DNA from 2 places in the Planococcus shenhongbingii genome. Region 1 is predicted to be linked to the other one. Evidence: predicted binding sites of a transcription regulator. Region 1 holds the regulator's gene; the other holds the start of a gene.
What was found. The regulator Rex, encoded in region 1, represses fermentation and respiration genes when NADH is low (regulators of the CRP and FNR family bind a similar motif). The targets are predictions, from matches to a motif close to TTGTGAAATATTTCACAA.
Positions count from the first base shown of each region.

Region 2: QWY16_RS18470 (cytochrome C oxidase subunit II) is a predicted target of Rex. The motif match lies at 7,968-7,985, and genes of this name have one in related genera.

Region 1 is NZ_CP129235.1:537,060-549,099, forward strand. It holds rRNA gene QWY16_RS02840 (23S ribosomal RNA) at 1-1,564, shown strand, start outside; rRNA gene rrf (5S ribosomal RNA) at 1,625-1,740, shown strand; tRNA gene QWY16_RS02850 (tRNA-Asp) at 1,753-1,825, shown strand; gene tsaE (tRNA (adenosine(37)-N6)-threonylcarbamoyltransferase complex ATPase subunit type 1 TsaE) at 2,000-2,455, shown strand; gene tsaB (tRNA (adenosine(37)-N6)-threonylcarbamoyltransferase complex dimerization subunit type 1 TsaB) at 2,452-3,147, shown strand; gene rimI (ribosomal protein S18-alanine N-acetyltransferase) at 3,144-3,599, shown strand; gene tsaD (tRNA (adenosine(37)-N6)-threonylcarbamoyltransferase complex transferase subunit TsaD) at 3,592-4,611, shown strand; gene QWY16_RS02875 (ABC-F family ATP-binding cassette domain-containing protein) at 4,965-6,905, opposite strand; gene QWY16_RS02880 (redox-sensing transcriptional repressor Rex) at 7,089-7,721, shown strand; gene QWY16_RS02885 (CPBP family intramembrane glutamic endopeptidase) at 7,771-8,562, opposite strand; gene groES (co-chaperone GroES) at 8,756-9,040, shown strand; gene groL (chaperonin GroEL) at 9,169-10,803, shown strand; gene QWY16_RS02900 (metal-dependent hydrolase) at 11,053-11,916, shown strand.
Region 2 is NZ_CP129235.1:3,802,469-3,814,508, reverse strand. It holds partial or broken gene QWY16_RS18520 (nucleotidyltransferase family protein) at 1-526, shown strand, start outside; gene QWY16_RS18515 (GNAT family N-acetyltransferase) at 569-1,090, shown strand; gene QWY16_RS18510 (nucleoside deaminase) at 1,162-1,626, shown strand; gene QWY16_RS18505 (hypothetical protein) at 1,670-1,876, shown strand; gene QWY16_RS18500 (Na-translocating system protein MpsC family protein) at 2,085-2,501, shown strand; gene QWY16_RS18495 (hypothetical protein) at 2,856-3,050, opposite strand; gene panB (3-methyl-2-oxobutanoate hydroxymethyltransferase) at 3,533-4,366, shown strand; gene QWY16_RS18485 (murein hydrolase activator EnvC family protein) at 4,828-6,126, opposite strand; gene QWY16_RS18480 (universal stress protein) at 6,397-6,849, opposite strand; gene QWY16_RS18475 (Crp/Fnr family transcriptional regulator) at 7,118-7,753, shown strand; gene QWY16_RS18470 (cytochrome C oxidase subunit II) at 8,047-8,169, shown strand; gene QWY16_RS18465 (cytochrome c oxidase subunit II) at 8,215-8,682, shown strand; gene QWY16_RS18460 (b(o/a)3-type cytochrome-c oxidase subunit 1) at 8,684-10,336, shown strand; gene QWY16_RS18455 (GNAT family N-acetyltransferase) at 10,567-11,049, shown strand; gene QWY16_RS18450 (DinB family protein) at 11,046-11,564, shown strand; gene QWY16_RS18445 (GNAT family N-acetyltransferase) at 11,561-12,040, shown strand, end outside.

The DNA.
Region 1 (12,040 bases):
CGTCCGCTCAGGGTCAGTCGGGACCTAAGTCGAGGCCGATAGGCGTAGACGATGGACAACAGGTTGATATTCCTGTACCACCTCCCCGCCGTTTGAGCAATGGGGGGACGCAGAAGGATAAGGCGAGCGCGCCGTTGGTTGAGCGCGTCCAAGCCGTGAGGCGGGAAATGAGGCAAATCCCATTTCCATAACGTTGAGCGGTGACGGCAAGGGGCGTATGCCCTGGAGTCCCTGATTTCACACTGCCAAGAAAAGCCTCTAGCGAGGCGGGAGGTGCCCGTACCGCAAACCGACACAGGTAGGCGAGAAGAGAATTCTAAGGTGAGCGAGTGAACTCTCGTTAAGGAACTCGGCAAAATGACCCCGTAACTTCGGGAGAAGGGGTGCTCTGGTAGGGTGTTACAGCCCGAGAGAGCCGCAGTGAATAGGCCCAGGCGACTGTTTAGCAAAAACACAGGTCTCTGCCAAACCGTAAGGTGACGTATAGGGGCTGACGCCTGCCCGGTGCTGGAAGGTTAAGGGGAGTGCTTAGCGCAAGCGAAGGTGCGAACTGAAGCCCCAGTAAACGGCGGCCGTAACTATAACGGTCCTAAGGTAGCGAAATTCCTTGTCGGGTAAGTTCCGACCCGCACGAAAGGCGTAACGATCTGGGCACTGTCTCAACGAGAGACTCGGTGAAATTATAGTACCTGTGAAGATGCAGGTTACCCGCGACAGGACGGAAAGACCCCGTGGAGCTTTACTGTAGCCTGATATTGACTTTTGGTGCAACTTGTACAGGATAGGTAGGAGCCTTTGAGCCCGGAGCGCCAGCTTCGGGGGAGGCGTCGGTGGGATACTACCCTGGTTGTATTGAAATTCTAACCCGCACCCCTGATCGGGGTGGGAGACAGTGTCAGGCGGGCAGTTTGACTGGGGCGGTCGCCTCCTAAAGAGTAACGGAGGCGCCCAAAGGTTCCCTCAGAATGGTTGGAAATCATTCGCAGAGTGTAAAGGCACAAGGGAGCTTGACTGCGAGACGGACAGGTCGAGCAGGGTCGAAAGACGGGCTTAGTGATCCGGTGGTTCCGCATGGAAGGGCCATCGCTCAACGGATAAAAGCTACCCCGGGGATAACAGGCTTATCTCCCCCAAGAGTCCACATCGACGGGGAGGTTTGGCACCTCGATGTCGGCTCATCGCATCCTGGGGCTGTAGTCGGTCCCAAGGGTTGGGCTGTTCGCCCATTAAAGCGGTACGCGAGCTGGGTTCAGAACGTCGTGAGACAGTTCGGTCCCTATCCGTCGCGGGCGCAGGAAATTTGAGAGGAGCTGTCCTTAGTACGAGAGGACCGGGATGGACACACCGCTGGTGTACCAGTTGTTCCGCCAGGGGCATCGCTGGGTAGCTATGTGTGGCCGGGATAAGTGCTGAAAGCATCTAAGCACGAAGCCCCCCTCAAGATGAGATTTCCCATTGCGCAAGCAAGTAAGATCCCTCAAAGACGATGAGGTAGATAGGTTCGGGGTGGAAGCGCGGCGACGCGTGCAGCTGACGAATACTAATCGATCGAGGACTTAACCAAATACGTTTTTTCAATGTCGCATATCCGGTTTTGAGGGCGCAAGCACTCCTAAAAAAAGAGTCCAGTGACGATGGCAAAGAGGCCACACCCGTTCCCATCCCGAACACGGCAGTTAAGCTCTTTTGCGCCAATGGTAGTTGGGGGTTTCCCCCTGTGAGAGTAGGACGTCGCTGGTCTGTTTTTTTTTTGGTCCCGTGGTGTAGCGGTTAACATGCCTGCCTGTCACGCAGGAGATCGCCGGTTCGATCCCGGTCGGGACCGTTATTTTTAAGGTAAACACAGCGATCTCGCTGTGTTTATTTTTTTTGTTTTAAATAGAAAAATGATAAAAAAAGCCAGTGCTTCTTTTCTTAAAAGCGCTTCTGAAGGAATATATTTTGATTTACTGCTATTTCTTCGCTAAACTATGTTAAGACTCAAACGAGGTGGCCTATAATGATTTATACAATAGAAGTTAATTCTCCTGAAGAAACTGAAGAATTTGCGGCTAAACTTGCGGGCTTTTTAAAACCGCAGGATCTTTTGACGCTTGAAGGAGATCTGGGAGCTGGAAAAACTACATTCACAAAAGGGCTGGCCAAAGGGCTTGGCATAGAGCGGATGGTAAACAGCCCGACGTTTACTATTTTGAAGCAGTACGAAGGGGATCTGGATTTAAACCATTTTGATGTGTACCGGTTAGAAAATAGCGATGAAGACATTGGCTTTGATGAACTGTTTGAAAGCCAGGCGGTTTCTGTTATCGAATGGGCTAAATTCATCGAAGAATACCTTCCAAATGAACGTTTGGAAATCAACATTATCCGGAAGTCGGAAGAAAGCCGAATCATTGAGCTTCGACCGATTGGACCACGATATGAAATTTTGTGCAAGGAGCTAAATTTATCATGATTTATTTAGGAATTGATACCTCGAATTCTCCATTGGCAATTGCGCTGATGTCAGATGATACCGTTCTAATAGAAGAAACCACTAATTTAAAAATCAATCATTCTTTGACGGCGATGCCCGCTATTGAAGAAATGATGAAAAAAGCGAAAATTACCCCAAAAGATTTGACGCATATTGCAGTGGCAGAAGGCCCTGGTTCATATACTGGAGTCCGGATCGGTTTGACGATTGCTAAAACACTTGCATGGTCACTGAAAATTCCGCTTCACCTGGTCTCGAGCTTAAAAGTTCTGGCAGCAAATGGACAACATTTTGACGGCTTGATTTGCCCAATTATGGATGCCCGCAGAGGTACGGTCTTTACTGGTCTTTACGCTGGGCATAGTCTGGAGTCAGTGATTGAAGATCAGCACAGTGATTTGAAAGAGTTTTTGGAGAAAGTCAAAATACTCAACAAACCGGTTTTATTCACCGGAATTGATATTGCGGTACATGAAGGGGTTATTCGTGAAGCTATGGGCGATCTGGCTCTTTTCAGCGCCCCTCAGAACCGGTTGCCGCGCGCTGTGAACTTGATCATGCTGGCAAAGGATGTAGCGGCAGAGGATGTCCATCATGCGGTTCCTGAATACCAGCGCATTACAGAAGCAGAAGCCAATTATATTAAAAGCCAAGAAGGCCAAGTGTCATGAGCACCGATGTAATATTTCGCAAAATGACGGTAAAAGATATTGATGAAGTATACGAAATTGAAAAATTGTCTTTTACTTTACCTTGGACGAAAGAGTCTTTTTTCTACGAAATGCTGCATAACGAAAATGCCTATTATGTAGTTGCTGAAACAGACAAAGGAATTGTAGGTTATTGTGGGATGTGGCTCGTTTTGGACGAATGCCATGTAACGAATATCGCTATCCATCCGGAAGAACGAGGGAAGAAGCTTGGCGAGCGGTTGATGAAGGCAGCAATAGAAACTGCAAAAGCACACGGGGCAATCCTGATGACACTCGAGGCAAGAGTCAGCAACACCGTGGCGCAGAATCTGTATCAAAAATTAGGATTTAAAAATGGTGGGATCCGAAAGCGGTATTATACCGACAATCTGGAAGATGCCATAGTGATGTGGGTGAATTTTAATGAATAAAGATATCTATATACTAGGAATTGAAACGAGTTGCGACGAAACGGCAGCTTCTATTGTTAAAAACGGCCGGGAAATCATTTCAAATGTCGTGGCGTCTCAAATAGAAAGCCATAAACGATTTGGCGGCGTGGTACCGGAAATCGCTTCCCGGCATCATGTTGAGCAAATCACGATTGTGATTGAAGAAGCTTTATCACGGGCTAATATGGAGCCGCATCAGTTAGATGCCGTCGCAGTCACTGAAGGCCCTGGTCTAGTAGGTGCATTGTTAATCGGCGTGAATGCAGCAAAAGCTTTTGCATTTGCTCATGGCCTGCCACTTGTCGGCGTCCATCACATTGCCGGACATATTTATGCCAACCGTTTGGAACAGGAAATGGAGTTCCCGCTGCTGGCCCTTGTTATTTCAGGCGGGCATACGGAGCTTATCTATATGGAAGAGCATGGAAGCTTTGAAGTGATCGGGGAAACCCGTGATGATGCAGCAGGAGAAGCTTACGATAAAGTGGCGAGAACGCTGAATCTTCCTTATCCAGGTGGTCCGCATATTGACCGCTTGGCGCATCAAAGCGATGGCGCCATTGATTTTCCGCGGGTATGGCTGGAAGAAGGCTCTTATGATTTCAGTTTCAGTGGATTAAAATCTTCTGTGTTAAATTATATGCATAATGCCAAACAGCGCGGCGAAGCGGTACCGCCTGAACATGTGGCTGCCGGCTTCCAAAACAGCGTAGTTGAAGTGGTGACTGCCAAGGCCCTTCGCGCTGCTGAACAGTACAAGGTGAACCAAGTGATTGCAGCCGGTGGGGTAGCGGCGAATAAAGGGCTTAGAACTTCTTTATCTGCAGCTTTTGAGAAAAAAGGCATTCCATTCTTTATCCCGTCGCTGCCGCTTTGTACAGACAATGCAGCAATGATTGCGGCGGCAGGTACCGTCATGTTCGAAAATGGAATTACGGGAAATATGGCGATGAACGGCCGTCCAGGAATGGCTTTAACTTCGTGGAAATAAAAGCTCAGTCGAAACCGGAAAAAGGTTTCAACTGAGCTTTTTTTGTTGTTTTCAGACTATTTTATGGACAAAAAATACGTTTGCTGTCAATAGAGAACGTTTGTACTTATGCACAATTTGTGCATAACATGTTCATAACTTTCTGAAAAACAGCCCTTTTTCTATATCTTGTGTACTAGAATTGGGAAAACTATGTGGATAACATTTAAAAAAACTGTGGACAATGTGGAAAACCCTGTTGATAGTTGATTTAATCACTTGGGGATTGTGAGCAACTTTGTGGAAACAAATATTTCACAAAAAGGTATTGACCTATATATAGAAAAAGAAAAACCGCATACATGAGTATGCGGTCAATGATCGACTTTTTCAAGCTGTTCTTGCAATTCCAGCCACGCCAGCATTTTTTCTTCATGCGCTTCTTTCAAGCTATCGAGCTGGTTTTGAAGTGGAAGGACTTTTTCATGATTCTGGAAAACTTCCGGCTTACACAGCAATTCTTCAATCTCGGCGATTTGCTGATCAAGCTTTTCCATTTCCTGCTCGGTTTCATCTGTTTGGCGCTGCAACTGGCGTTCCAATTTTTTTGCTTCTTTATTGATTTGTGAAGTGGTGGTTACTGGAACCGTTGTGGCTACGACAGCTTTTTCTGCATCTTCGAGTGCTTGCAGCTCTTCCATTTCCAGTTTCTTTTCCACGTAATAGTCGTAGTTGCCCAAGTATTCAGTGGTGCCGCTTTGGGTCAATTCCACAACTTTAGTGGAAAGGCGGTTCATAAAATACCGATCGTGGGAAACAAATAAAATTGTACCCGGGTAATCGAGCAAGGCATTTTCCAGTACTTCTTTGCTGTCAAGATCCAAGTGGTTAGTTGGCTCATCAAGCAGCAGCACATTGGCTTTTTGCATCATCAATTTTGCGAGCGCGACACGAGCTTTTTCACCGCCTGAAAGCGTGGATATCGGTTTCAATACGTCGTCTCCTGAAAACAGGAAGCGCCCTAAAATGCCGCGGATGTCTTTTTCGTTGATATGCGGATAATCATCCCATAATTCATTCAAGACGAGCTTGTTGCCTTTTAAGTTGGCTTGTTCTTGGTCATAGTAGCCGAACTGGATGCCGGTGCCGTAATGGACTGTGCCGGCGAGTGGTTTCAGTTCTTTCATAATCGTTTTCAGGAGCGTCGATTTGCCAACGCCATTGGGTCCGACAAGTGCCAGACTATCCTGGCGGTACAGCTTCAGTGAGATATTCTCAGAAACCGGCTGGCTGCCGTAGCCGATGGCAAGGGATTGGACATTCAAGACATCGTTGCCGCTTTGTTTCTCAATAGTGAAACCGAAACGCGCGGATTTTTCGTCGCCGTCCGGTGCACCCATCCAGTCGGTTTTCTCCAGAACCCGTCTGCGGCTTTGTGCCATTTTAGTGGTAGAGGCACGGACCAGGTTGCGCTGGACGTAATCTTCAAGCTTTGCTTTTTCGCTCTGCTGCTTCTCGAATTGCTTTAAGTCGAGTTCGTATTGCTTCGCTTTTTCATCGAGGTAGCGGCTATAGTTGCCGGTATACTTTTTGACGCGGTGACGGGATACTTCATAGACAAGCGTTACCACTTGATCGAGGAAGTAGCGGTCATGCGAAACAATCAGCAAAGCGCCCGGATAGTTTTTTAAATAATTCTCGAGCCAACTCAAGGTTTCAATGTCCAAGTGGTTGGTCGGCTCATCGAGAATCAATAGCTGTGGTTTGCTGAGCAGCAGTTTAGCGAGCATCAGACGCGTTTTTTGTCCCCCTGATAAGGAAACCACTTTTTTCTCATAGTCTTCGGCATAGAATTTCATGCCGTGAAGGATGGCTCGGGTGTCGGCTTCAAACTGATAGCCGCCTGCATCTTTGAAATCGTGCTGCAATGTATCGTATTCCTGCATGACTTTTTCATATTGTGCGGAATCATCATAAACGGCCGGGTCTGCCATTTGTGCTTCGAGTTGGCGAAGCTTTGCTTCCTGTTCACGGAAATGACTGAAAATCGTCATCATTTCGTCCCAAACGGTCGCTTCTGATTCCAGATCGGTTTGTTGTTCCAAATAGCCGATAGTCAAGTCTTTCGGCATGATGATATCGCCGCTGTCGTAAGACATTTCACCGGATATGATTTTTAGCAAAGTTGATTTTCCTGCGCCGTTGCGGCCCACGAGTGCAACGCGGTCGCGGTGTTGGACTTCCAGTTTGACGCCGGAGAGGATTTCATCTGCGCCAAACGATTTATGGACTTGGTTTACTTGTAATACAATCATGTGGGTCACCTCTATTCTCTCTAAGTGTAGCCGATGGGCGGGTTGTTCGCAATCAAGCCAGCTTTACATATCGAGCCGCCTCATGTAAGATAAAATCGATTTGATTCCGCTTTAATGGTCAGTAAGGATGAAGAAAATCCTACTAAGTGAAGTTTCTTATATAACCGCAGGAGGTAACGTTGCATGTTACATGAACCATCAAAAATTCCGCAAGCCACAACTAAACGATTGCCGCTTTATTACCGTTTTCTCCAGAATTTCGCGAACGCGGGACAAAAACGGATTTCCTCCCAGGAATTAAGTGAAGCGATGAAAATCGACTCGGCGACCATTCGCCGGGATTTTTCCCATTTGGGCGCTTTCGGCAAAAAAGGGTATGGCTATGATGTTCAGGACCTGCTTGCATTTTTCCGGAAAACCCTCGACCAGGACGAAGCGACCAATGTGGCGCTGATTGGCGTCGGGAATTTGGGAAGTGCGTTTTTAAAGTACAATTTCCAGCGCAACCACAATACCAAGATTGTTCTGGCATTCGATTCAAACTCGCCGTATGAAGGGGAAAGGATCAGTGGTATTGATACGTACCATCCGGACCGCATTGAAGAAAAGATGAAGGAATTAGGGATTGAACTGGTCATATTGACCGTGCCTTCACGCTCTGCCCAAGAAGTCACGGACCGCCTCGCGAAAACGGACATTAAAGGCATCTTGAATTTCACTCCTGTCCGCATCTCGGTTCCGGATCATATCCGTGTGCAGACAATCGACTTGTCTGTAGAACTGCAAACACTTATTTACCAAATCAAGCAGCAATAGAAAAGCCTTCCGCCGAATCAATTCGGGGAAGGCTTTTCTGCTTTGTTCATTACTGAATATTTTCGAGCTGCTTCAGGAAGTTCTCGATTTTATCCATATTCAATTGAATCAGCATAACATAGCCGTTCAACATGATGTGCGCAATAATCGGAGTGATGATGCGTTTTGTCCTTTGGTAAAGGAATGCCAGCACAAGACCCGTGGTGAAGTACAGCAGCAAATGGCTGAACTCCATATGGACGAGGGCGAAAACCAAGGCGCTGACAGCAGTGGCTACAAAGAAGTTGGTGGTCTGGTTCAATGAACCAAACACGACACGGCGGAAGACAAGTTCTTCCAGTATCGGCCCGAATAATACAACCGCGAGGATTGCCATTGGAACCACTTCAGCGATATTGACGAGTGCCATGGTGTTTTCAGATCCAGCTTCGATGCCGATGGCCATTTCAATCATGGCCGCAATAGATTGTCCGATCAGCAATAACAGAAAGCCGAGGACACCCCAGCCGACTGCAGCAAGAAGGCTTGATTTTTTGCCTTTCCAAATATCGAAAAACCGCTTGTCGCGTAAAATGACAATCATGGTCACAATAAACCCGACGCCCATAGTGAACACAATCAGCCAGCCGGAAGTAGAGGCTAATGCGGTAGCTTCATCCAATCCTTGGCCACGGAAATAATTCAGTGTCGGTGCAATAAATAAAATCGGTAGCAGCTGCACAGCTATAAAAATCAGCAATACATATAGCGGCGTCTTTTTGCCTTTCCGGCTCGCTTTAACGCTAAACTTCTGTTTGCCGGAGCGGTCTGTATCAGCTTTAGCTTTTACATTTATTTTCATACACAGATTTCCTTTCGTTTCACGGATTACTACTATTGTAGAGGTTTCAAAACGTAACCGCAAAGAATAAAAAAAAGTGAATGTTTAGACTTGCAAAAGGCAAGGGATTTTATTAAACTGAGAAGTGGGTTAGCACTCTCGGTGTTAGAGTGCTAATGGAAACGATATAGATAATCTGAGGAGGGTGTTTCAATTGTTAAGACCATTAGGAGATCGCGTAATTATTGAGCTTGTAGAAGCAGAAGAAAAGACTTCAAGCGGAATTGTACTGCCGGGTTCGGCACAGGAAAAACCGCAGGAAGGCAAAGTGATCGCTGTAGGTAATGGAGTTATCCGTGACAATGGACAGCGCACTGAACTGGAAGTCAAAGAAGGCGACCGGATCATCTTCTCAAAATACGCAGGCACTGAACTTAAATATGAAGGCAATGAATACTTGATCTTACGCGAAAACGATATTTTAGCGGTATTAGGCTAAAAAATTGTAGTGTTGATATGAAGCAAGCCAGCTTCGCTTTCCCGCTGGCGTCTACGCTGCCTTACTTCATATCACTTAGTAAACTATTTTAATTTAGAATGGTAATTAGATAGAGGAGGAAACTACAGATGGCAAAAGAAATTAAATTCAGCGAAGATGCACGCAGTTTAATGGCTGCTGGTGTTGATAAATTAGCAGATGCAGTAAAAGTGACGCTTGGGCCAAAAGGGCGCAACGTTGTACTTGAGAAGAAATTCGGTTCACCTCTTATCACGAACGATGGTGTAACCATTGCGAAAGAAATCGAACTTGAAAACGCATTTGAAAACATGGGCGCGAAATTGGTTGCTGAAGTAGCTTCTAAGACAAACGACATCGCAGGTGACGGTACGACAACTGCAACGGTTCTAGCGCAGGCTATGATCCGTGAAGGCTTGAAAAACGTTACAGCTGGCGCAAACCCTGTCGGCATCCGCCGCGGTATTGAAATGGCAGTAGAAAGTGCTGTTGAAGGCTTGAAAGCTGTTTCCCAGCAAATCGAAGGAAAAGAATCAATTGCACAAGTTGCAGCGATTTCTTCTGGAGACGATGAAGTAGGCAACTTGATCGCTGAAGCAATGGAGCGCGTTGGCAACGACGGCGTTATCACGTTGGAAGAATCCCGTGGCTTCACAACTGAACTTGATGTCGTGGAAGGTATGCAATTCGACCGCGGATATCAATCACCTTACATGGTAACAGATTCTGAGAAAATGGAAGCTGTCCTAGACAACCCATTCATCTTGGTGACAGATAAGAAAATCGGAAACATCCAGGAAATCCTTCCTGTGTTGGAGCAGGTTGTGCAACAAAGCAAACCGCTATTGATCGTTGCGGAAGACGTTGAAGGCGAAGCACTTGCTACATTAGTAGTAAACAAATTGCGTGGAACATTCAATGCAGTAGCTGTTAAAGCTCCTGGATTTGGTGACCGCCGCAAAGCTATGCTGGAAGACATCGCAACATTGACTGGCGCTGAAGTGATCACTGAAGATCTTGGCCTAGAGCTGAAATCCACAAACATCACTCAACTTGGACGCGCTTCTAAAGTTGTTGTTTCAAAAGAGAACACAACAATCGTTGAAGGTGCTGGAGACCAAGCGAAAATCGTTGGCCGCGTATCTCAACTCCGCAGCCAATTGGAAGAAACAACTTCTGAATTCGACAAAGAGAAATTGCAGGAGCGCTTGGCTAAACTGGCTGGCGGCGTTGCAGTCATCAAAGTCGGAGCAGCTACTGAAACTGAGTTGAAAGAACGCAAACTTCGCATTGAAGATGCATTGAACGCAACTCGCGCAGCAGTTGAAGAAGGTATCGTTGCGGGTGGTGGTACTGCTCTTATCAACGTTTACAACCAAGTGGCAGAACTTCTTGAGTCTCAAGAAGGCGACGTAGCAACGGGCATCAACATCGTTCTTCGTGCACTTGAAGAGCCAGTTCGCCAAATCGCAACAAACGCAGGCCTTGAAGGATCGATCATCGTTCACCGCCTGAAATCAGAAGAAGTCGGCATCGGCTTCAACGCAGCTAACGGCCAGTGGGTCAATATGCTGGCAGAAGGAATCGTTGACCCAACTAAAGTAACGCGTTCAGCATTGCAAAACGCAGCTTCTGTTGCAGCAATGTTCTTGACGACTGAAGCAGTTGTAGCAGACATTCCTGAACCAGCTTCAGCAATGGGCGGCGGAATGCCTGATATGGGCGGCATGGGCGGCATGATGTAACACAGTCCCACAATTTAAAAGCGCCAACTCCCCAAAAGGAGTTGGCGCTTTTTGTGTATGAGGAAAGCTCAAGACTTACTTCTGCCACAATTATTCCCCGTTCATTGCATACCGATTTCAAATGTTTTTCTATTCCTATTCAATCATTCTATAATACAGAATAAAGAGGAAGACTGTTTTCAACCGACTATTCGGTTGTTTATAGTAAAGTCATTGATGCAAGCATACGAGATTATTGGAGGCAGCAGTGTGGATACCATTACGCACACTTTATTCGGACTCACATTGTACGGAACAGTGGATAAGAAAAATATGGATAAAAATCATAAACGCGCTTATTTGCTGACAGCTGTAGGGGCGAGCTTAGTTCCTGATATCGATGTGATCTCTAGTTTGTGGGATACTACCGGCCAATACCAGATGTGGCATCGGGGCATCACGCATTCCATTTTCCTGACGCCGCTATGGGCGGCCATAATTTTTTTGATTTGCGCTGCAGTTTTTAAAGTAAGGGATAAAAAGCTGTTTTTCCTTGGATGGCTTGCTGTGTTCATCCATGATACGAGTGATTTGTTTAATGCATGGGGGACAGGTTATCTGGAGCCTTTTTCAAATGCTCGGATCACCTTCGGAACCATTCCCATCATTGATTTGGTGTTCTGGACCATAATGGGGATTGCTTTTGTTTTATCGAGAAAAAACAAGCAAAAGGCGCCTGCCGACTTCAAAACGGCTTGGATATTGATGCTTCTTCATTTCATGATTCAAAGCATTCAAGGATTTCTCGTTTACAACCAATATGATGAAAAATACGATCAGGTCGCTCTTTCTGCTGAATTTGTTCCTTGGACCTATTCGGTCATCGTGAAACAAGATGATACCGTGACTATTTTTCAGGACAACTTGTTCCAGAAAGAAAAAGAACGATATGTTTTAGTTTCTGATAAAGGTGCCGATCTTGACTACTTATTCTCCCGAAGTCCTGAAGCGAAAACACTCTATGAATGGTCGCCTTTTGTGGTTGTAGTGGATGATGGGAAGAGACTGGGGTTATATGATCCGCGTTTTTACCGTGAGGGACAGTCGTTTCTATATGAATATATTGAGAGGTGAAATCCTGGAAGGTTATCTAATGAAGATTCTGTTTTCAAGTCACCCATGAATGGACGGAATAATAAACGCTGAAAGAGAACTCTTAACCCCTAATATGAAGGGGTTAGAGTTCTTTTTGTTTTCG
Region 2 (12,040 bases), 710 kb from region 1:
TATCCAGAAAGATGCTTGGATGATGGAAATCCTCTCAGCGGTAAAAACATTGGAATTGCCGGATTGGTGGATATGTGCGGGTTTTGTGCGCTCTAAAATATGGGACGTCCTTCATGAGTATGGCGAACGGACAGCTTTAGCAGATATTGATGTCATCTATTTTGACAGATCCAATACAGAAGAATCTGTGGAAAAGAAATTCGAGCAGCAATTACACGCGCTCCTTCCAGATTTGCCGTGGTCCGTCAAAAACCAGGCACGCATGCACCGGATCAATGGCTTAGCGCCGTATACTTCCGCTGTTGATGCTATTTCAAAATTCCCAGAAACAGCGACGGCTTTAGGCGTGAAATTAAGTGAAGAAAATCGGCTGGAGTTGGCGGCTCCTTGCGGTATCAATGACGCTCTGGGTTTAAAAGTGAAACCAACTCCACATTTCAAGGCGAACAAAGAGCTGGCAGCCATTTATGAAAGCCGCTTGCGTAAAAAAGAGTGGAAAGCCAAATGGCCAAAAGCGACCATTTATCCGCTAGTTCGTTCAAAGGCTGATGGGAAAGGAAAGCCGGTCATGAAATTTGAAACCGCAAGGCTTGAATTCCGCCAGTACCGGGATGAGGATTTCAATTTCCTTTATTCCCTTTTAGCCGATCCGGAAGTGGTCCGCTTTATCGGAAATGGGCAGACCCGCAACCGGGAAGGGGCTATAGAGTTTTTGTATTGGATTTACCGCTCCTATAAGGAAAACCCTGAACTGGGCCTCCGGGTGCTTATCCGCAAGGAAGATAATATACCAATAGGCCATGCCGGGCTTGTGAAACAAACGATTGAAGGGATAGAGGAACTGGAAATTGGCTATTGGATTGCCAAGGACTATTGGAGGCAAGGCTATGCTGCAGAAGCCGCGAAAGCACTCCGGGATTACGGAATCAGGCAACTGGGCAAGAAGCGCTTTATTTCTTTGATTCAGCCGGAAAACATAGGGTCCATGAAAGTAGCGGAACATATTGGAATGGCGTTGGAAAAGGACATTCAATTGGCTGGCAAGGATGTGTATTTGTATTCATTGGAAGAGCAGGAGAATAAAGAATAGGCAGATTCAGCTTGGAATATCGCGTGAGCTTAAAAGCTGCTGCACATTCGAGAAGTATTGGAGGAGTTAAAGTGGATCAATTTATGGAAAGAGCGGTAGAGCTGTCACTCGCTAATGTGCGCGAAGGCGGCCAGCCATTTGGAGCGGTATTGGTGAAAGACAACCAAATCCTGGCGGAAGGCGTCAATGAATTGCATAAAATCCAAGACGTCAGCGGGCATGCTGAAATGCTGGCAATCCGGCGTGCTCAGCAAGCGCTGAAGGCGGACAGCCTGGCAGGGAGTATTATGTATGCCAGCGGTGAGCCGTGCCCGATGTGTTTGGCAGCGATGTATATGGCCGGGATAGAGGAAGCTTATTATTGTGCTTCAGTCGAAGAAGCAGTGCAGGCCGGCCTTGGAAAATCTCAAATCATCTACGAAGATTTGAGAAAACCAAAAGCGGAGCGACGCTTGTCCATGACCCAGATGCCGCTGGCAGAGGACCAGGAAAATCCGCTGGAGCTATGGGTGAAGGGCAGCAGCGAAAAGATATAAAAAAGGGAACTATGCAGATAACGAGTTCAGGAGGGGTTTCAAGATGGCCAATAATCAGTCCAACTCCGGCAGCAAGTCTTTTGACAAAGCGGTGCCTAATAAAGGCAGGTTCCAACTAATAATTCATGAAAAAGAAAAGCGTGAGGGATGGAATGTAAAAGCGGCCAAACATCCTGTACTTACGGCAGCAGCCATAGCAGGCTTGGGCTCATTGATTTGGAACGCTGCCAGTAAGTTTAAAAGAGAGTAGAATCAGTTTGAAGAAAGCATTGTCCTGTAAGCGGACAGTGCTTTTCTTACTGAAGTTAATTTTTGAAAAGGAAAATAGATCCTTTAAAAAGAAAGGGTTTGCTTTTTTTTTTGCAAAGGGAAAAATATGAACAATACAGGAGCCGCTAAAAATTCTTGAAGCCTTTTACGAGGAAATGCAGACTTATTAAAATGGGAGATGCTGTCATATGCCGAAAGAAAAAACACTGCAAAGTGAAATCGGAGGCGACCTTTCTACATTGCTGCGCACTCATTTCGGCAAAGTGCCAACATCGACGTATGTGACGGTTGCCGGGCCATTTATCGCTATTCATCTCCGCGGTTTTTTAGCGCCGGCAGAAAGAATTCTGGTCGAGCAAAAAGAATGGAAACGGGTGCTGGAAACAAGGGATTTGCTGATGAATGAACTGAAGCAGGAAATCAAACTGAACTTATGGAAAATTGCAGAACTGAATGTCAAAGAAATCTATGCAGACTGGCATCTTGAGCAAAAAACAGGATTGATTGTAGTGGTCCTTGATGATGAACAGGGGCAGGAAAATTGGCTATGGGCGCCGGATGTAAACGAAGAAGAATTTTACAAGCAAATAATTATTGGCAGCTAGGAAGCACAAAAAGAACCGGTCGAGACATATATTTATTGGTTGAATGACCGAACGGTTTTAATCAGACGATTGGGCATTCTACTGCAGCTCGAAAAAGAACTAATAAAAAATGGTTTTGAGGAAGAACGGAAGATAGCCAAACGGCCACTGGAATATAAAATAATAGCAGAAGCTAATTTGCAGCCCCTATTAAAACGAAATATCATTGAGACATTTGTAGACTGGAATTTTGAACTGGACATCGGCTATTTGGTTCTTATTTTGGAACCGTTGGAATAGCAGTTCCATAAAAAATACAAGGAGGAATATCAACGTCGATATTCCTCTTTGTTATTCCTTCTTTAACTTGCATCATTAATCGATGAGAAGAGGAACTTCATGGCAATACGGGCATCTTACATAGAACTTTTCGTTTTCAAGACTTCTGATATAATCGTGTGAGTTGGTATACTCTATAGATTCGAAAGGCACGTTTTCAACTGAGCACCGGCCGAGTGCATATTGCTGTTCATGGACATGTTTTTTATTGTGGTCAACAATATACTTCATTGTAATCACCATCCTTTCTTTTTCAAATGCCAAAAAAGCCGAAAAGAATCGCTAAATTCTTTTCGACGTTGTTTACAACACTAATATCTGCCACATCCAACCAAAAGGTGAATGCCTCTATTTAAATCATGAACAGCTTACCTTGATACTAACCCCAAGTTCCAAATCAGAAACGCTATAGTTCTCTGATTATTCAAATTTTACTCTCTCTTTCTGTAGAAGTAAAGCTAGGAAACTTAGCCTTGCTTTTTGTTAAAAACTGAAGATTGTAACTCCAGCATGACATCTGATATAGTGATGGTGAGGGCAGTATCTTAACCGAACTGCACCGGTAAAACCCCTAATATCAGCAATCGCATAGTTCTGCCTTGATCTGAAATTGACAGGGACGGAGAAACCTACTTTTTAAATTTCTGCCCGTCTGTCCAGTTTGGGACCGACGGGCTTTTTGGCTGGTTTTCCTCCCGGAAGGAGAGAAAAAAATGAAAAACACAGCATCATTTATCAAAATGAAGACACAAGGCGAGAAAATCGCCATGCTCACGGCCTATGATTATCCATCAGCAAAACTTGCGGAAGAATCGGGAGTGGATGTTATTCTGGTTGGCGATTCACTGGGCATGGTCGTTCTTGGCTATGATTCAACCGTGAAAGTGACGGTTGAAGACATGATTCACCACGGAAAAGCAACACGGAGAGGCGCACGGGATACGTTTCTACTGGTCGATATGCCGTTCGGCTCGTACCATGGAAGCCTTGACCGGACACTTGAGCAGGCGATGCGGATTTTCCAGGAAACCGGCGCGGAAGCGTTGAAACTTGAAGGTGCCGATGAAGTGATTGATGTGATCAAACTGCTGACACGCACCGGCATTCCGGTAGTGGGGCATCTCGGCTTGACGCCGCAGACGGCAGGCGTGTTGGGAGGCTATAAAGTGCAAGGAAAAACAGCACATGCGGCCCAAAAACTTATCGAAGATGCGAAAGCATGCGAAGCGGCGGGGGCCTGTATGCTGGTCCTCGAATGCATCCCTTATCAGCTGGCACGCGAAGTAACTGCAGCCTTATCGATTCCGGTAATCGGCATCGGAGCAGGTGCCGAAACAGATGGCCAGGTGCTGGTGTACCATGACACATTGAAATACGGATCGCATCATCTGCCGAAATTTGTCCGTTCCTATGCAGAGACGGGTGAAATTATGAAAAACGGCCTCAGTGCTTACGTTGAAGAAGTAAAATCAGGCGCTTTCCCGGCAGAAGAGCACCGCTTCACGATGAAAGAAGAAGAACTGCAGCAATTGTACGGCGGTAAATGACAAGAGAAAATAAAACCAGTAGGCATCCATAAGATGTCTGCTGGTTTTAGCTTGTTAAAAAAGTTAAAATTCGTTTTTAATTTCCATCACTTAATCGACATTCCACCAATAGCTTAGCGACGAGCTTGCGCAGCGATGCAGGTGCAATGCAGAGACAGTAAGGTTTTCTCCGCTGCTTAGCTTCATATCTGGAGAGCAGGAAACAATTAAAGAGAACTTACTCATACATTATGTTTTTAGAGAATCTCTAAAGATGACAATAGAAGTTGAATGTAGCGGAAGACGGCGACTCCTGCGGGAATAGTGCGAGTCCTGAGACCCCGCAGGGAGCGCCAGCGACTGAGGAGGCTTAGGGCCGCACCCCGCGGAAAGCGTCCGTCTGGAGCGAAATGTAAAAGCTTATGATAGTTTCTTTATATATTAAAACCAGCAGGCATCTAAGAGATATCTGCTGGTTTTTATTATCGGATATATGGTGCCGGGTTGACTGCGTTAGAACGTGCACCGTTCCAAGAACCGATATGCACTTCAAAGTGAAGGTGAGGACCGGTAGAGCGTCCTGTGCTTCCCATTTCGCCGATTTTCTGACCTTGAGAAACCGCTTGTCCAACAGAAGTGCCGAGGCGGTTCATGTGGCCATACACAGTTGAATATGTCCGCCCATTAATCGAGTGGGTCAAGATGACAACATTTCCGTAACCGCCCATATAGCCAGCGTATGAAACATACCCGCTTGCAGAAGCGACAATTGTTGTTCCAGTAGGATTTGCGATATCAAGTCCTAAATGGTTTTCTGCTCCTGCACCGATGTTGCGTCCACCGAAACCGGATGTATAGCGGCCAGCTGCCGGTTTGATGAATGTCGAGCTGCCGACTCTCGCCATCGAAGCTTGTGAAACAGATGAGCTGCGTGCCGCCTGTGCTTTTCTGGCAGCTGCTGCTTCGCGCTGGCGTTTCAATTCCGCTTGTCTTGCCACTTCGGCAAGGCGGGCTTGTTCTTTAGCAATCTGGCTTTCCAAGCCAGCGCTGATGTTCATTTGTTTTTGGTGTTCTTTTTCCAAAGCCGCTTTTTCATTAGCCAAGCGTTCTTGCTCGGCTTTCAATTCTTTTTCAAGCTGTGCCTGTTCTTTTTTCTGGCCATCAAGGGAAGTTTTCAGATTCACAAGCTCGGCTTTCCGGACTTCCTGTTCAGCCAGCTTCGCTTCCACTTGTGCTTTTTGTTCAGCGAGCAATTTTTTATCTTCCGCTTGTTCACGCATGATTTCACGGTCGGCTTCAATTAACGTGTTTACTGCCGAAAAACGGTCGATAAAATCGATAAAGCTGTTCGCGCCAAGCAATACATCTATGTAATCTACAGATCCGCCGCTCAATTGAATCGCGCGTGCACGTTCTTGCAGCAAGACAGTTCTTTCATCAATTTTGCGCTGCAGCTCTGTAATGGAAGCTTGCAATGCTTCTATTTCTGTTTTTGTTTGATCAATCTGAGCTTGGACCTCATCAATTTTTGTTTGGGTTTCTTGAATTTTATTGTCCAATTCAAAAATTTTGCCGGCAATCTCTTCAAGCTTTGACTGGTTTTGTGAAATTTGCCCTGCTTTTTTTTGGATGCCTGAGTTCAATTCGTTTTGTTTCTGTTCAACTTGCTGCTTTTTGCTTTCCAAATCGCTTAGCTTATCTGCATTCGCTTCAGGAATCGAAATCGACAAAGCCATGATGGCTGCAATTACAGCGGTTGTGCATTTGGTTAATAAATTCACTTTTCTTTTCCCCTTCCAACTATGTGACTCTATAATAAATCCGTATGTAGATTGAAAATCTCGATATAGTAACGGGTAAAGCCGCCTAAAAAAAACCGACAATAGTATTGTAACATCATAAAAATCTATTTTTTGTTACAGTTATGTATCATTTTTTAAAAAAGAGCAAGCCTTAAGTAACGCCATTCGCTTTGAAATTCGAATAATCGCCACAAAAAAAGCCTTTCCTTATTTAAAAGGAAAAGCTTTTTTTAGATTATTTTAAAAGGTTTAAGCTTCTTTTTCTTCTGTCCGAACAATTAAAACGTCACATTTTGCGGCGCGAACAATGCGTTCAGAGACACTTCCCATAAAAATACGTTCAGCGGAATTGGTACCTGTCGCTCCGCAAATGATCAGGTCAATATTGAAGCGGCGAACTAAATCCACTGGAATCAGCGTTTTAGGAGAACCCATTTCAATTACAATATGGACCTCCGTTGCTCCAGCTTCGACTGCTTTGTTTTTATATTCTGACAGCAAACTTTCCGCTTGTCTTTTAGATTCTTCAGCGAATTCACGGCCATAAGATTCGATTGTCCCAAATGAGCGGTTATCAATGATACTGGTTAAGTATAAGTCCGCCTGGTTGCGTGCTGCGATTCCTACCGACTTTCTAAAAGCCAGTTCGGCTTCCTTAGAACCATCTACAGCGACTAGTATCTTTTTATATAGCATAGTCATGTTAAATTCCTCCTTCTCTATACTGATATACTTCGACAGTTAAACCTGCGTTCCCTCTTTTTAATAAATTTAAAGGAAAATTTGTCCAAAAAATAAACAGGCATAAAGCTCCCAGGAAATTGTAAAGCTATTAAATACAGATTATGTTACTCTTTATTCAATAGAAAGACGTGAAAATTCAAAGTAGCAGCGAGGTGATCGCATGAAAGGGAAAACGATAAGTTCAAACATATCCGATGAACTAAAAGAATTGCTGTCTATACGCCATATGATTAAAGAATACAAAAAAGGCGCCTATTTATTCCGCGAAGGGGATACCGTCAAAGGCATTTACCTTATTCGTTCAGGAAAAGTGCAAATTGGAAAAATCACACCTGATGGAAGAGAGCTGACTTTACGCATTTGTGGACCCGGCCAATTAGTGGGAGAAGTGACTATCTTTTCGGATCACCCGCTTTATATGCTGGATGCTAAAGCAATTGAAGACGTCGTCTGCATAAAAATTGCTATAGAAGACCTGGAAGATGCATTGCTCGAAAATTCCAGGCTGGCTGTGGCGTTTATGAAATGGATGGGGATTGACCAGCAAAAGACCCAGACAAAATTCCGCGACCTTATGCTGCACGGCAAAAAAGGGGCGCTGTATTCGACATTGATCCGTTTATGCAATAGTTATGGGGTGGAAAAAGACGGCGGTATTCTGATTGATATGGCTTTGACTAATCAGGAGCTGGCCAATTTCTGCGGGATGACACGTGAAGTGGTAAACCGTCTGTTGAGTGATTTGAAAAAACAAGGAAAAGTTTCAATAGTAGAAGGAAAACTGCTGATTCGTGATCTTCGCCATTTAAAAGACGAAATCAATTGCGAAAACTGCCCGATTTCTTTTTGCAGAATTGATTGAGAAATGAAGGAAACAGTCAGTTGGGCATAAACCGCTCCGAGTTGGGCATAAACCCTTCAGAGTTCGGCATAAACTAGCGAAAGTCGGGCATAAACTCTCCGAAGTTGGGCATAAGCAAAAAAATAAGGCGAAAAAAGAAGCTGCACCGGAAGAAAATCCGGTGCAGCTTCTTTTTTTGTCTAAAATTTGACAGCTGCTGTAAAAAATAATGAAGGTGTGATATATATCACAATGCTTTAGTGACTAAAGGATTACTCTGGACACAAGAGAAGGATAATAAGAGGTGAGGGAAAATGAGCAAAAAAATCCAGGAGCCGGAAGCCGATTTGAGAGGAACGCTAATCAGTGTGTTTTTCGTGGGCATCGTTATTATTGCCATGTGGGTTGCGGTTTATTTAATGTATGTAGCAAGATGAGCCGGGCGGTTTATCTATGCAGGAAGAGAAAAGGAGTAGATTAAGATGCATCTTCATAAATATGAAAAAATCTGGCTGGCTTTCGGGGTTGCCGCCTTGGTGGTGTTTTTGAGTGTAGTGGGAGTCAGCGCATTTTCCCATGATCACACACCAGCGGGAGGGATGGAAACCATCGATCCCAAAAAAGTAAATGAAACGGCTCCTTTTGACAAACCGGGAGTAACACAGCTTGATGACGATACGTACCAAGTGGCGGTCATATCCATGGCGTTCGGTTATAATGCACCGGAACTGAAAGTGCCCGCCGGAAAAGAAATCATTTTTAAAGTGACCAGCACGGATGTCGTCCACAGTTTTACCATTGATAACACGAAAGTCAATTTAATGGTGGTTCCCGGACAGATTACCACTAAATCCTACACATTCGAGAAACCTGGAAAGTATTTGATTCTTTGCAACGAATATTGCGGTACGGGCCACCATATGATGTTCAACGAAATAGAGGTGTATTGAGATGATTGCTGCACAAGATCGGAAAATCGCAATATGGAATATCGGTGTCGCGTATATAGCATTTCTAATAGGTACGTTATGCGGCTTGCTTCAGGTTTTTATCCGGAATGATGCCTTGCAGTTGCCTGCCTGGCTCGATTACTATCAAATTTTAACGGCACATGGTGTGCTGCTTGCCCTTATTTATACAGCGTTTTTCATTTTTGGATTTTTTGTTACCGGCATGAGCAAAACCCTAGGAACTTTCGGCCCGAAAGTCTGGTTGTTTTCCTGGATTGGTTTCTGGGTGACATTGATCGGTACAGTGATGGCAACAGTCATGATTGTTATCGGAGAAGCTTCCGTGCTTTATACATTTTATGCGCCATTGAAAGCAAGCGGCTGGTACTATGTCGGACTGGCCCTCTATGTGGTCGGAACGTTGATCAGCAGCTTTGCCTTGATCGGGCATTACCTGGTATGGCGCAAGAAGCATAAAGGTGAAATGAGCCCGTTGTTCGCTTTCATGACCATCGCGACACTCGTTTTATGGATTATTGCTTGTCTCGGAGTTGTGGCAACCGTCCTGTTCCAGTACATTCCTTGGGCGTTCGGCTGGACAGATACCATCAACGTTGAACTGAGCCGCTCACTGTTCTGGTATTTTGGGCATCCGCTTGTGTACTTCTGGCTGCTGCCGGCTTATATGGCCTGGTATTTGATCGTGCCGAAACTTCTCGGCGTGAAAGTATTCAGTGATTCACTGGCGCGTTTGTCATTTGTCTTGTTCATTCTGTTCTCGATTCCGGTCGGTTTCCACCACCAATTGACTGAACCCGGCATTTCGAACTTCTGGAAGTTTCTGCAGGTTGTGCTGACATTCATGGTTATTGTTCCGTCACTCATGACTGCGTTCTCAATGTTTGCGACGTTTGAAACATCTGGACGCAAAAAAGGCGCAAAAGGTCTGTTTGGCTGGTTCAAAATGCTGCCATGGAAAGATGTCCGCTTTACATCGATTTTCATCGCAATGGCGTTCTTCATTCCCGGCGGCGCCGGCGGTATTATTAATGCAAGTTTCCAATTGAACGAAGTCGTCCACAACACACTCTGGATTGTCGGCCACTTCCACATCACAGTCGGCACACCCGTGGCGATGACGTTCATGGGAATGACGTTCTGGCTGATTCCCTATCTGACAGGACGCCAATTCACGAAGTCGATGCAGACACTTGGTTTTGTCCAGATCATCACTTGGACGATCGGCATGCTGCTGATGTCGACTGCCCAGCACATACTCGGGCTTCTGGGTGCACCGCGCCGGACAGCTTATTCAGCTTACAACAACCATCCTTCCGCATTGGAATGGTTTGACGGCATAGTGACAAGCCATGTCACCATGGCAATTGGGGGCAGTATCCTGTTCCTGTCGGCGATGATATTAATATATATTGTCGTCATGACAATGTTCCTTTCACCGAAAGCTGTAAAACCGGAAGACATCGTCGAGTTTCCGTTGGCTGAAAGTGACAGAGAAAGCTCACCGAAGTTTTTGGAAAACTGGAAGATTTGGATCGGCATTGCGTTTGCGCTGATTTTCATCGCTTATGCGATTCCGCTTAGCAGTATGATCCAGCACGCACCGCCTGGCTCTGAAGGATTTAAAACATGGTAGGAGATGAGGGAAATGTTCGTAACATTGCTGTCGTTGATGGTAATCTTTATCGTATTTACTGCAATGCTCGTTGAAACCAGCACGGAAGAATATTAATAGCAAAGCACGACTGTTTGCCTGGAGAAGTTCCGGGCAGGCAGTTTTTTAATTTACGAAAATTAATGATGGAATTTTCAAAATTATAGTATCCTACAATTCATTAGCATGGCTAAAAGAAGCGAGGGAATCCGATGGAAATAAAACTGGTAAAAGCAAAGGAATCGGATGCAAAATCCATTTTCAATCTGCAAGTGGCAGCTTTCCAGCCGCTGCTGGAGAAATATCAGGATTATGACACCAGTCCGGCAAATGAATCTATAGAAAAAGTGGCTTCTCGCATCATCCGTCCCGATAGCGAGTTTTTCAAAATTTTTGTAGATGGCGAGTTCTGCGGAGCAATACGCGTCCATTGGAAAGAAGAAAGCCAATTCTGGATCAGCCCCTTGTTTATTCATCCGGATTTTCAAGGACAGGGAATTGCGCAGGAAGCGATGAAGCTGGCCGAAGATTCATTTCCGCAAGCCGACACATGGGAGCTTGCGACCTTGCTTGAAGAAGAAGGCAATTGTTATTTATATGAAAAGGCGGGGTATGTCCGGACAGGCGTCAGCCGTAAATTGAACAGCAAGGCGACGCTCGTCTATTTTAAAAAGATGCAGAAGGAAGTGGAATGATGGAGTACACGATAAAGCCGCTGGAAGGATTTGCGGATAAAATTGGGGAACTTGCGTTTACATTGGAACATACGCGGGCTGCAACATTGAATGATATTGCAGGACTAAAGCAAAACGAATTGGATTATTTGGATAGAGCGGATGACAACTCCATCGGTGCGCTTCTCGCCCATATCGGTGCCATCGAGAAAGTCCATCAGCTGATTTCGTTTGAAGGCCGGGATTTTACAGGGAAGGAATGGGAACAATGGGGGACGGCGGTGGAACTCGGAGACAAAGCCCGCGCAGCAATTCAAGGCTACCCTTTGGATTATTATCTGAAGGGGTTGGAGCAGATCAGACAATCGACGCTGCGCAGTCTCCGTTCCAAGGACGACAGCTGGCTTTATCAGGAGCGCTGCTGGCCGAACGGCATTCCATACAATAACTATTACCTATGGTTTCATGTGATGGAAGATGAAATCAAACACCGGGGGCAAATCCGGATCATCAAGCGGAGGTTACAGAAAGGATGAGCGGCATAAACAGCAGATTCTGGACTGATCGGTTTTACCTTCGAGAGTTTGAAGAAAGGGACTGGCCAGCTGTACATCGTTATGCCGGGCAGGAACTGGTAAGCCGTTACCAGCCTTGGGGACCAAATACAGAAGAAGAAAGCCGAAACTATGTCCAGCAAATACTTGAAGGAGCGGCTAAAGCTGATAGAACGCAATTTGCTTTTGCGGTGATATGGAGAGAAAGCGGCCAGCTGATCGGGGCAGGGGAGTTGTCTCTTCAGAATGCAGCCAACCGAGTGGGAGAAATCGGTTATATCCTCCATCCGGATTATTGGGGGCAAGGAATTGCAACCGGCGTGGCGGAGCTTTTGATCAGTTTCGGCTTTGATGATTTAAACCTTCACCGCATTTTCGCTACGTGCGATCCGAACAACTCAAGTTCCAAGAAAGTATTGGAAAAAGCGGGCATGGTCTGGGAGGGAACGCTGCGGGAA